3 regions of the Variovorax sp. GW531-E2 genome follow, and region 3 is predicted to be linked to each of the others. Evidence: predicted binding sites of a transcription regulator. Region 3 holds the regulator's gene; each other region holds the start of a gene.

Region 1 (3,201 bases), on a different contig from region 3:
GGCAAGCCGGCGATCCTGCATTGCCTGCTGGACCCGGAGGCGATCACGCCCGCGAGCACGCTGGCGTCGATCCGCAAGGCGGCGCTGGCCGCGAACTGAGGCGTCGTCAGCGCAGCCCGCCGACATAGCGCGGCGGCGGCGTGGGCGGTAGGCCGTCGGGCTGGCGCGCCGCCAGCCGCGCGGCGCGGGCCAGCGGCTCCATGGCCTGCTCGAGCCGCGTGGCGAGCTGGTCGAGTTCGTCGTCTTTCGTCTCGGCGGCGTGCTGGCGCGTCATGCGCACGATCTCGGCGGCGTACTCGGCGTTGGTGGCCATCCATTCGGTGTCGGTCACGCGCCCGTGCTTTCGCCGCAGTGCCACGTGAAGGCGTGCTGCAAGCGCGATGCGTTCGCTTTCGGACATGGATGGCATGGCGTTTCCCTCGGGTGGTCAGGCTCCCAGGTGTTCACGATGCTGAGCAAGATCGAGGCCCACCAGTTCACTCTCGGGGTCGACGCGCAATCCGACCAGCACATGCACCAGGAACAGCACGATGGCCGTGCCGGCCGCGCTGTAGATCGCCACGCTGGCGACCGCGATCGCCTGCGTCAGCACATTGCCCGCCGCGCCCGAGATGCGCGGGTCGGCGAACACGCCCGTGAGCAGCGCGCCCACGATGCCGCCGATGCCGTGCACGCCGAACACGTCGAGCGAGTCGTCCGCACCGAGCAGGTGCTTCAGACCCGTGGCGCCCCAGTAGCAGGCCAGCCCGGCGATGGCGCCGATGGCCAGCGCCGACAGCGGCGTGACGAAGCCGGCCGCCGGCGTGATCGCCACCAGCCCGGCCACGAGGCCGGAGCACAGGCCCAAGAGCGAGGGGCTGCGGCGCACGATCCATTCGCCGATCATCCAGCTCATGGCGCCGGCCGCTGCCGCGATGTGCGTCACCAGCATCGCCAGGCCGGCGCGCCCGTCGGCCGCCACCGCCGAGCCGGCATTGAAGCCGAACCAGCCCACCCACAGCAGGCCCGCGCCCGTCATGGTGAGCGCCAGGCTGTAGGGCTCGAAGGCCTCGCGCCCGTAGCCCCGGCGCGGCCCGAGCGCATAGGCGCACACCAGCCCCGCGATGCCCGCGTTGACGTGCACCACCGAGCCGCCCGCGAAGTCGAGCGCGCCCATCTGCGCGAGCCAGCCGCCCGGCTCCCACACCCAGTGCGCGACCGGTGCGTACACGAGCAGGCTCCACAGCAGCGCGAACCACAGCAGCGCCGAGAAGCGCATGCGCTCGACAAAGGCGCCGAGCACCAGCGCGGTGGTGATGATCGCGAAGCTCAGCTGGAACATGGCGTAGACCGACTCCGGCACGTTCGGCGCCACGTGGCTCACGGCCACCTGGCCGGCCTCTTTCAGGTACTCGAAGCCCGAGAAGCCGATGCGCGAGAGCTTGCCCAGCCAGGGCCAGCCGGGCGTGAAGGCCAGCGAGTAGCCGAGCGCGAACCAGGTCAGCGAGACCACGGCGGCGACCGCCACCACCCCGGCCATGGTGGCCAGCACGTTCTTGCGCCGCACCATGCCGGCATAGAAGAGCGCGATGCCGGGCAGCGTCATCAGCAGCACCAGCGCGGTCGAGGTCATCATCCAGGCGGTGTCGGCCGCGTTCAGGGAGGCTTGGGGTGCCAGCAGGGCCATGACCGTTTCTTCTTGGAGTGGTGGACGACAGGCCTGTGTGCACGAGTCATGCCATCTTGTTAACTGACTGAAACACTTTGGTTTCCCAACCGGAGGGTCGAAGTAACACGAAGCGGGTAATTCCTAATGCACCGGGCGGGTGCGCGCTTGCACAATCTGCGCACTCGCGACGGGCCCTGCTCGTACTGCCGAGGGTCCGAGGAGACAAGCTTCCGATCGATCAACAAGAACATTCTTCAAAGGCTCCGTACGAGATGCCTGTCTGATATTTGAAAAGCGCCGCTGGTCGGCGCTTTTTTTTTGCCTGTTCGCCGCGCGGACGCGGGCGCTTTCCTCCAAGCCAAACAAGCCTCCTGGCCAGCCGGTACCGGCCACCACAGCTATCGTTTCGATAGCGATTCCGGTGAGACAATCGCCCGCATGGAAATGCTGGTGGTCACGGGCGCCTCACTGCTCGCGGGTTTTATCGATGCGATCGTGGGCGGCGGCGGGTTGATCCTGGTGCCGGCTCTTTTTGCGGTGTTTCCGGGCGCGCCGCCGGCCACGCTGCTGGGCACCAACAAGAGCGCGTCCATCTGGGGCACGGCGGCCTCGGCGGCCCAGTTCAGTCAGCGGGTGCAGATGCGCTGGGGCGCGATGTGGCCGGCCGCGCTGCTGGGCTTCGGCGGCTCGATGCTCGGCGCCTGGACCGTCACGGTCTTCCCGGGCGACTTCCTGCGCCGGGCGCTGCCGGTCATCCTGCTGGGCGTGCTGGTCTACACGCTGGCGCGCAAGGACATGGGCCGGCTGCACGCGCCGCGCTTCAGCGGCCGCGCCGAGACGCTGGCGGCCAGCACCATCGGCCTGACCATCGGTTTCTACGACGGCTTCTTCGGGCCGGGCACGGGCAGCTTCCTGGTGTTTTTGTTCGTGCGCTGGATGGGCTACGACTTCCTCAACGCCTCGGCCTCGGCCAAGGTCATCAACACCCTGACCAACGCCGCCGCGCTGATCCTGCTGGCCGCCAAGGGCCACGTCTGGTGGCACTACGGGCTGGTGATGGCGGTGGCCAACGTGGCCGGCAGCCTGGTCGGCACGCGCGTGGCGCTGAAGCACGGGGCGGGGTTCGTGCGGATCGTGTTCATCGTGGTGGTGAGTGCGCTGATCCTGAAGACGGCTTACGACGCGTTCTTTCGGTGATCCTTGAGGCGGTCGTTCAGGGCGCGATCCCGCCGACGGGGCACCTTGCTCCGCGAATGTCCTCCGGCCTGCGGCCTCCCCCTTAATTTCGCTGCGCAAGGCACCCCGCCAGCGTGATCGTTATCAGCCGAGGTTGTTGATCGGCCGCGAACCAGCAGCGTGCCCTCGTGCGCAGGGCACTGGGTGCTCCCCGCAGCGAAATTAAGGGGGAGGCCGCAGGCCGGAGGACATTCGCGGAGGGGAGTACCCGGTGTCCTGTGCACGCACCCTGAACGCCCCCATCCGCAGAAAACAAAAAAGCCCCACACGGGGGCTTTCTTGCAAGCGAGCGAAAAGAACTGTCAGTCTTCGACAAA
Region 2 (3,201 bases), on a different contig from region 3:
AGCCGCCACGTCCCACAGCGGCGGCACCGCCACGCCGAGCATCGCCAGCGGCGTGATCACCAGCGTCACCCACGGGATCGCGATCGCATTGGCCACGAGCCCGACGGCCGACACCTGCTGGAACAGCAGCAGGCTCAGCGGCGCGAGCGCCAACGTGATGGTCCATTGCTCGCGAAAGAAGCGGCCCAGGCGCGTGAGCGCCCCCACCCGCCCCTCGCCCGGCACCGCCGTGGCGGAGGCGAACAGCACCGCCACCGCCACGAAGCTGAGCCAGAAGCCGGCCTGCAGCAGTGCCCACGGATCGGCGGCCACCACGACCGCCGCCGTCAGCAGCCAGACGTGCGGCCACGGCCAGCGCCGGCCCGTCAGGCGCAGCAGCGCCACGGCCGCGAGCATCCAGACCGTGCGCTGCGAGGGCACGCCCCAGCCGCTGAAGAGCGCATAGAGCGCGGCCAACAGCACGCCGCCGGCGAGCGCAGCCTGCTGCGCGGGAAGCCGCAGCATGAGCCGGCCGCTGCGCCGCCAGAGCGCGCCCACGACATGCGCCGCGAACCACGCGAACAAGGTGATGTGCAGGCCCGAGATCGACATCAGGTGCGCCACACCGGTGGCGCGGAACACGTCCCAGTCGGCACGGTCGATTGCGCCCTGGTCGCCGGTGACGAGCGCGGCGATCACGCCGGCCTGCCGCCGGTCGTCCACGCGGGCGAAGACCGCATCGCGCACGGCCTCGCGCGCCCGCTCGATCGGGTGCAGCCACGTCGTACCCAGCAAGCGCGGTGCGGTGTCGCGCGCCCCGGCCCGCACATGGCCCTGCGCATGCACGCCCTGCTCCCACGCCCACAGCTCGCTGTCGAAGCCATGCGGATTGAGGTTGCCGTGCGGCGCGCGCAGGCGCACGGTCAGTTGCCAGCGCTGGCCGGCGTGCACCTCGCCCACGATGCGTGCGACGGACGCACGCCGCTCGGCGGGCTGCTCCCACATCCCGCCGTAGTCGCCGTACCAGGCAAGCGCGATGCGTGACGGCACCGTCGGTGGCGCAGCGTCAGGCAGGGCCTCGGCCCACTGCGCCGTCTCCACGTCGAAACGGAAGCGCGTTCCGATCTCGCCGGGTTGTGGCATCTGCGAGACCACGCCCGTGAGCCGCAGGTCGCGTCCTTCGAGCGGCGGCTCCAGCGCCCCTTGCGCGTAAGCCGTGGCGCGCCATCCAGCCAGGCCCGCGCCGGCCATCGACAGCATCAGCACGATCAGCCGAGTCCCCCGCCACCGCCACCGCCACAGCAGCCATCCGCCGCCGAGCCCCACGAGCAGCAATGCGACGTAGACACCCGCCGCCCACAGCAGCGGCTGGCGCAGCTGCACCGCCGCGCCGAGCAGCGTACCGCCCAGCGCAACGAAGGCCCCCGACCCACCCGCGACAGCCTCGGACGCACGCCGCGACTGCCCTCCCGACACCCCGGAATCCATGATGCAAACCCTCCCCCAACCCACGCTCGATGGCGCGTTAATTGCTTGGCAACTGGGCTAGTATGCGTCTCACCAGAGACATCTTTTCGATGCAACCTCGCTGCACTGCACGCCCCTACGCATGTCCATCCACGCCGCACTCCACCACGTCACCCACTACACATACGACCGCCTGGTGCAGTTGGGCCCGCAAGTCGTGCGACTGCGCCCCGCGCCCCATTGCCGCAGCAATGTGATCTCGTACTCGCTGCGCGTCGAACCGGCCGAGCACTTCGTCAATTGGATGCAGGACCCGTTCGCCAACTACCAGGCGCGGCTCGTGTTCCCCGAGAAGACGCGCGAGTTCAAGGTCACGGTCGACCTCGTGGTCGAGATGGCGGTCTACAACCCCTTCGACTTCTTTCTCGAGCCGCAGGCCGAGAACTTCCCCTTCAAGTACACGGCCTCGCAGGCCGAAGAACTGGCGCCCTACCTCGTCACCGAAGAGCCCACGCCGCTGCTGCAGGCCTACCTCGACAGGATCGAGCGCAAGGAACAGCGCACCATCGACTTCCTGGTCGGCATCAACCAGCAGGTGCAGAAGGACGTCAGCTACCTCATCCGCATGGAGCCCGGCGTGCAGACGCCCGAAGAAACGCTCAGCAACGGCAGCGGCTCGTGCCGCGACTCGGGCTGGCTGCTGGTGCAGCTGCTGCGCCATTGCGGCCTGGCCGCGCGCTTCGTGTCGGGCTACCTGATCCAGCTCACGCCCGACGTGAAGGCCCTCGACGGCCCCAGCGGCACCACGGTCGACTTCACCGACCTGCACGCCTGGTGCGAGGTGTTCCTGCCGGGCGCCGGCTGGATCGGCCTGGACGCCACCTCGGGCCTGCTGGCCGGTGAAGGCCACATTCCACTCGCCTGCACGCCCACGCCGTCGAGCGCCGCGCCCATCGAAGGCGGCGTCGACGAGTCCGAGGTCGAGTTCAGCCACGAGATGAAGGTCACGCGCATCTACGAATCGCCGCGCGTCACCAAGCCCTACACCGAAGAACAATGGGCCGAGGTGCTCGCGCTCGGCGACGCGGTCGATGCACGCCTCGTGGCCGGCGACGTGCGCCTGACGATGGGCGGCGAGCCCACCTACGTGGCCACCAGCGACCGCGACGCGCCCGAATGGAACACCGACGCGCTCGGCCCCACGAAGCGCGGCTACGCCACCGAACTGGTTCACAAGCTGCGCGCCGAGTACGGCCAGGGCGGCTTCCTGCATTTCGGCCAGGGCAAGTGGTACCCGGGCGAGCAGCTGCCGCGCTGGGCGCTGTCGATCTTCTGGCGCGCCGACGGCCAGACGCTGTGGCACGACCCCGAGCTGTTCGCCGACGAGCGCTTTCCCACGCACTACACGAGCGAGGACGCGCGCCGCTTCACCACCGTGCTGGCGCACAAGCTGGGCCTCACCGAGCGCTACATCCAGGCCGGCTACGAGGACACCTACTACTACCTGTGGCGCGAACGCCGCCTGCCGGTGAACGTCGACCCCTTCGACTCCAAGCTCGACGACGAACTCGAACGCGTGCGCCTGCGCCGCGTGTTCACGCAGAAGCTCGACGCGGTGATCGGCTACATGCTGCCCATCGAACCCGGCAACGCCAACGGCGACACGCCCGCGCTCGCCGGCCCCGGCTGGAAGACCGGGCCCTGGTTCCTGCGCGACGACCGCCTGTTCCTGATCCCGGGCGACTCGCCCATGGG
Region 3 (3,201 bases):
AAGCCTGCGGCCCCGGCACCCACCCCCGCGCCCGGCGCCGGGCTGCGCCCGACCACCACGCTGGGCGGCACCGAAGGGGAAGGGCGCAAGTGATCGAAACCGCAGGAACCCAGGCCGCCGACGGCATTCCGGGCAGCCGCCTCGTGGCGCGCGGCCTCAAGAAGAGCTACGGCAGCCGCACGGTCGTCAAAGACGTCTCGCTCGACGTGCAAAAGGGCGAGGTCGTCGGACTGCTCGGCCCCAACGGCGCGGGCAAGACCACCTCGTTCTACATGATCGTCGGGCTGGTGCGCGCCGACGCCGGCGAGATCACCATCGACGGCGAGCCCATCGCCCACATGCCCATTCACCGCCGCGCGCGCATGGGCCTGAGCTACCTGCCGCAGGAAGCCTCGATCTTCCGCAAGCTCACGGTCGAGGAAAACGTGCGCGCCGTGCTCGAGCTGCAGCGCGAGCCCGACGCCAACGGCCGCATGATGCCGCTGACCAAGCAGCACACCGAAGAGCGCCTGGCCGACCTGCTGGCCGACCTGCGCGTGGACCACCTGCGCGATTCGCCCGCGCTCGCACTGTCGGGCGGCGAGCGCCGCCGCGTCGAGATCGCGCGCGCGCTGGCCACGCAGCCGCGCTTCATCCTGCTGGACGAGCCCTTCGCCGGCATCGACCCGATCGCCGTGATCGAGATCCAGCGGATCATCAGCTTCCTGAAAGAGCGCGGCATCGGCGTGCTCATCACCGACCACAACGTGCGTGAGACGCTGGGCATCTGCGATCACGCGTTCATCATCAGCGACGGGCACGTGCTGGCACAAGGCACACCCTCGGAGATCGTCGACAACGCCGAGGTACGCAGGGTGTACCTGGGCGAGCACTTCCGGATGTGACCGTGCGGCGAGGGTCAAGGATCATCGTGGCCGCCGTCCGCGCGGAGCTTCCTCGCGGGGGCCGCCGCGCACGGCCGCCCGAAGCGGCCGGCCCGCCCCCGGTAGGGGGTTGGCGTAGCGCGAAGCGCGCAGCCTGGGGGGGAGCCATTTCCTCATGAAGCAAGGGCTGTCCCTTCGCGTCTCGCAGCATCTGGCCTTGACGCCACAGCTGCAGCAGTCCATTCGCCTGCTCCAGCTCTCCACGCTCGAACTGAGCCAGGAAGTGGAGCAGATGCTGGACGAGAACCCGTTCCTCGAACGCACCGCGGAAGAAGCGGCGCGCGAGGAGTTCGGGCTGGACACGGCCGACGCGCCGGTGCCGCGCGACGACGTGGGCGAGGGGGAGGCCGAGTTCACGCCGTCCGCCGCCAGCACTTCCTCCACGTCCAGCGACACCAGCACCTCGACCCCCGACACCGACGGCCCCGCCGCCGAGATCGCCGAGCGCGAGCCCGATTGGGAAGGCGACGGCACTGTCGACATGGCGCCCGACGACAGCGAGTGGGGCAGCGATGCGCCCGCGCGCCAGAACAACCTGGGCGACGACGAGCGGGCCGACGCCACCGAACTCGCGCGCAGCCAGGAGTCGCTGCAGTCCTTCCTGCATCGCCAGGCGCTGAGCCTGCGCCTGAACGAAAACGACTGCGCCGCGCTGCGCTTCCTGATCGAATCGCTCAACGACGACGGCTACCTCGAAGACTCGCTGCCCGCGCTGGCCTCGGGCCTGGCGGGCGACGACAACGACCAGTTCGACGACCTCGTGCACCACTTCCAGGTGGCGCTGGGCCTGCTGCAGAGCCTGGAGCCGGTCGGCGTCGGTGCGCGCGACCTCGGCGAATGCCTGAGCATCCAGCTGAAGGCGCTCGCCAGCGAAGACGAGACCGAGGCCGAGGCGCTCATCCGCAAGACCGCCATCGCGATCTGCAAGCAGCCCATGGAGCTGCTCGCGCGGCGCGACTTCAAGCGCCTGGCCACGCTCACGCGCACCAACGAAGAGCTGGTGCGCTCGGCGCTGCAGATCATTGCGCGGCTCGAACCCAAGCCGGGGCGCCGTTTCGTCGATGTAGAGCGCAACATCGTCATTCCCGATGTGATCGTCACCAAGACCGGGCGCGGCACCAACGTGAAGTTCCGCGTCATGCTCAACCCCGAGGTCATGCCGCGCCTGCGCGTGCACGACATCTACGCCGGCGCGCTCAAGTCGCACAAGGGCGAGGGCAGCCAGGCGCTGTCGCAGCGGCTGCAGGAGGCGCGCTGGTTCATCAAGAACATCCAGCAGCGCTTCGACACCATCCTGCGCGTGAGCAACGCCATCGTCGAGCGCCAGAAGAGCTACTTCGTGCACGGCGAGCTGGCCATGCGCCCGCTGGTGCTGCGCGAGATCGCCGACGAGCTGGGCCTGCACGAGTCGACCATCTCGCGCGTGACCACCGCCAAGTACATGGCCACGCCCTTCGGCACGGTCGAGCTCAAGTACTTCTTCGGCTCGGCGCTGGGCACCGAGACCGGCGGCAACGCGTCGAGCACCGCGGTGCGCGCGCTGATCAAGCAGTTCGTGAGTTCCGAGAGCATCAAGAAGCCGCTGTCCGACAGCCAGATCTCCGAGATGCTGAAAGAGCAGGGCATCGAGTGCGCGCGCCGCACCGTCGCCAAGTACCGCGAAGCGCTGCGCATCGCACCCGCCAACCTGCGCAAGGCACTCTAGAAGACCGACGATGACGAGCCGCCTGCTGTCGCGCTGTGGGCATTGGGTGGTCGTCATCGCGGCGGCGCTGCTGTTTGCCGGCTGCGCCACGCTGCCCGACGAGGCACCGCGCCCGCCCACCAAGGCCATCGCCGTCTCGGCCGACACCGCGCTCGGCAAGATCGCGCTGGCCTCGCAGCCCGATCCCGACCTCAGCGGCTTTCGCCTGATGCCCGGCGGCGACTTCGCCTTCGACACGCGGCTGCAGCTGGCGCGCCGCGCGCAGCGCACGCTCGACGTGCAGTACTACCAGATCGAGAACGACGAGACCGGCCGCTACCTGCTGCGCACCCTGCGCGATGCGGCCCAGCGCGGGGTGCGCGTGCGCCTGTTGATGGACGACCTGTACACGTCCGGCGAAGACGAACTGCTGCTCGGCCTTGCCGCCACGCCGAACGTGGAGCTGCGCCTGTTCAACCCGTTCCCGGCCGGGCGCGGCAGCCTGCTCAAGCGCTTCACCGCATCGCTGTTCGACTTCAGCCGCGTCAACCGCCGCATGCACAACAAGCTCTTCATCGCCGACGGCGCGATGGC

Evidence for each region. The regulator sigma-54, encoded in region 3, starts transcription at its own class of promoters, with help from an activator protein. The targets are predictions, from matches to a motif close to TGGCANGNAANCTGCTTT.
Region 1: a site for sigma-54 is predicted at 1,703-1,720, ahead of AC07XP_RS26910 (ammonium transporter). Genes of this name have one in related genera too.
Region 2: a site for sigma-54 is predicted at 1,498-1,515, ahead of AC07XP_RS09890 (transglutaminase family protein). Genes of this name have one in related genera too.

Annotation. Positions count from the first base shown of each region.
Region 1 is NZ_JBWKXQ010000064.1:35,991-39,191, forward strand. Features, by position in the region: gene AC07XP_RS26900 (thiamine pyrophosphate-binding protein) at 1-99, shown strand, start outside; gene AC07XP_RS26905 (hypothetical protein) at 107-409, opposite strand; gene AC07XP_RS26910 (ammonium transporter) at 428-1,666, opposite strand; gene AC07XP_RS26915 (sulfite exporter TauE/SafE family protein) at 2,087-2,845, shown strand; gene AC07XP_RS26920 (tripartite tricarboxylate transporter permease) at 3,187-3,201, opposite strand, start outside.
Region 2 is NZ_JBWKXQ010000011.1:84,582-87,782, forward strand. Features, by position in the region: gene AC07XP_RS09885 (DNA internalization-related competence protein ComEC/Rec2) at 1-1,467, opposite strand, end outside; gene AC07XP_RS09890 (transglutaminase family protein) at 1,589-3,201, shown strand, end outside.
Region 3 is NZ_JBWKXQ010000009.1:133,375-136,575, forward strand. Features, by position in the region: gene lptA (lipopolysaccharide transport periplasmic protein LptA) at 1-93, shown strand, start outside; gene lptB (LPS export ABC transporter ATP-binding protein) at 90-884, shown strand; gene rpoN (RNA polymerase factor sigma-54) at 1,039-2,628, shown strand; gene AC07XP_RS08900 (phospholipase D family protein) at 2,639-3,201, shown strand, end outside.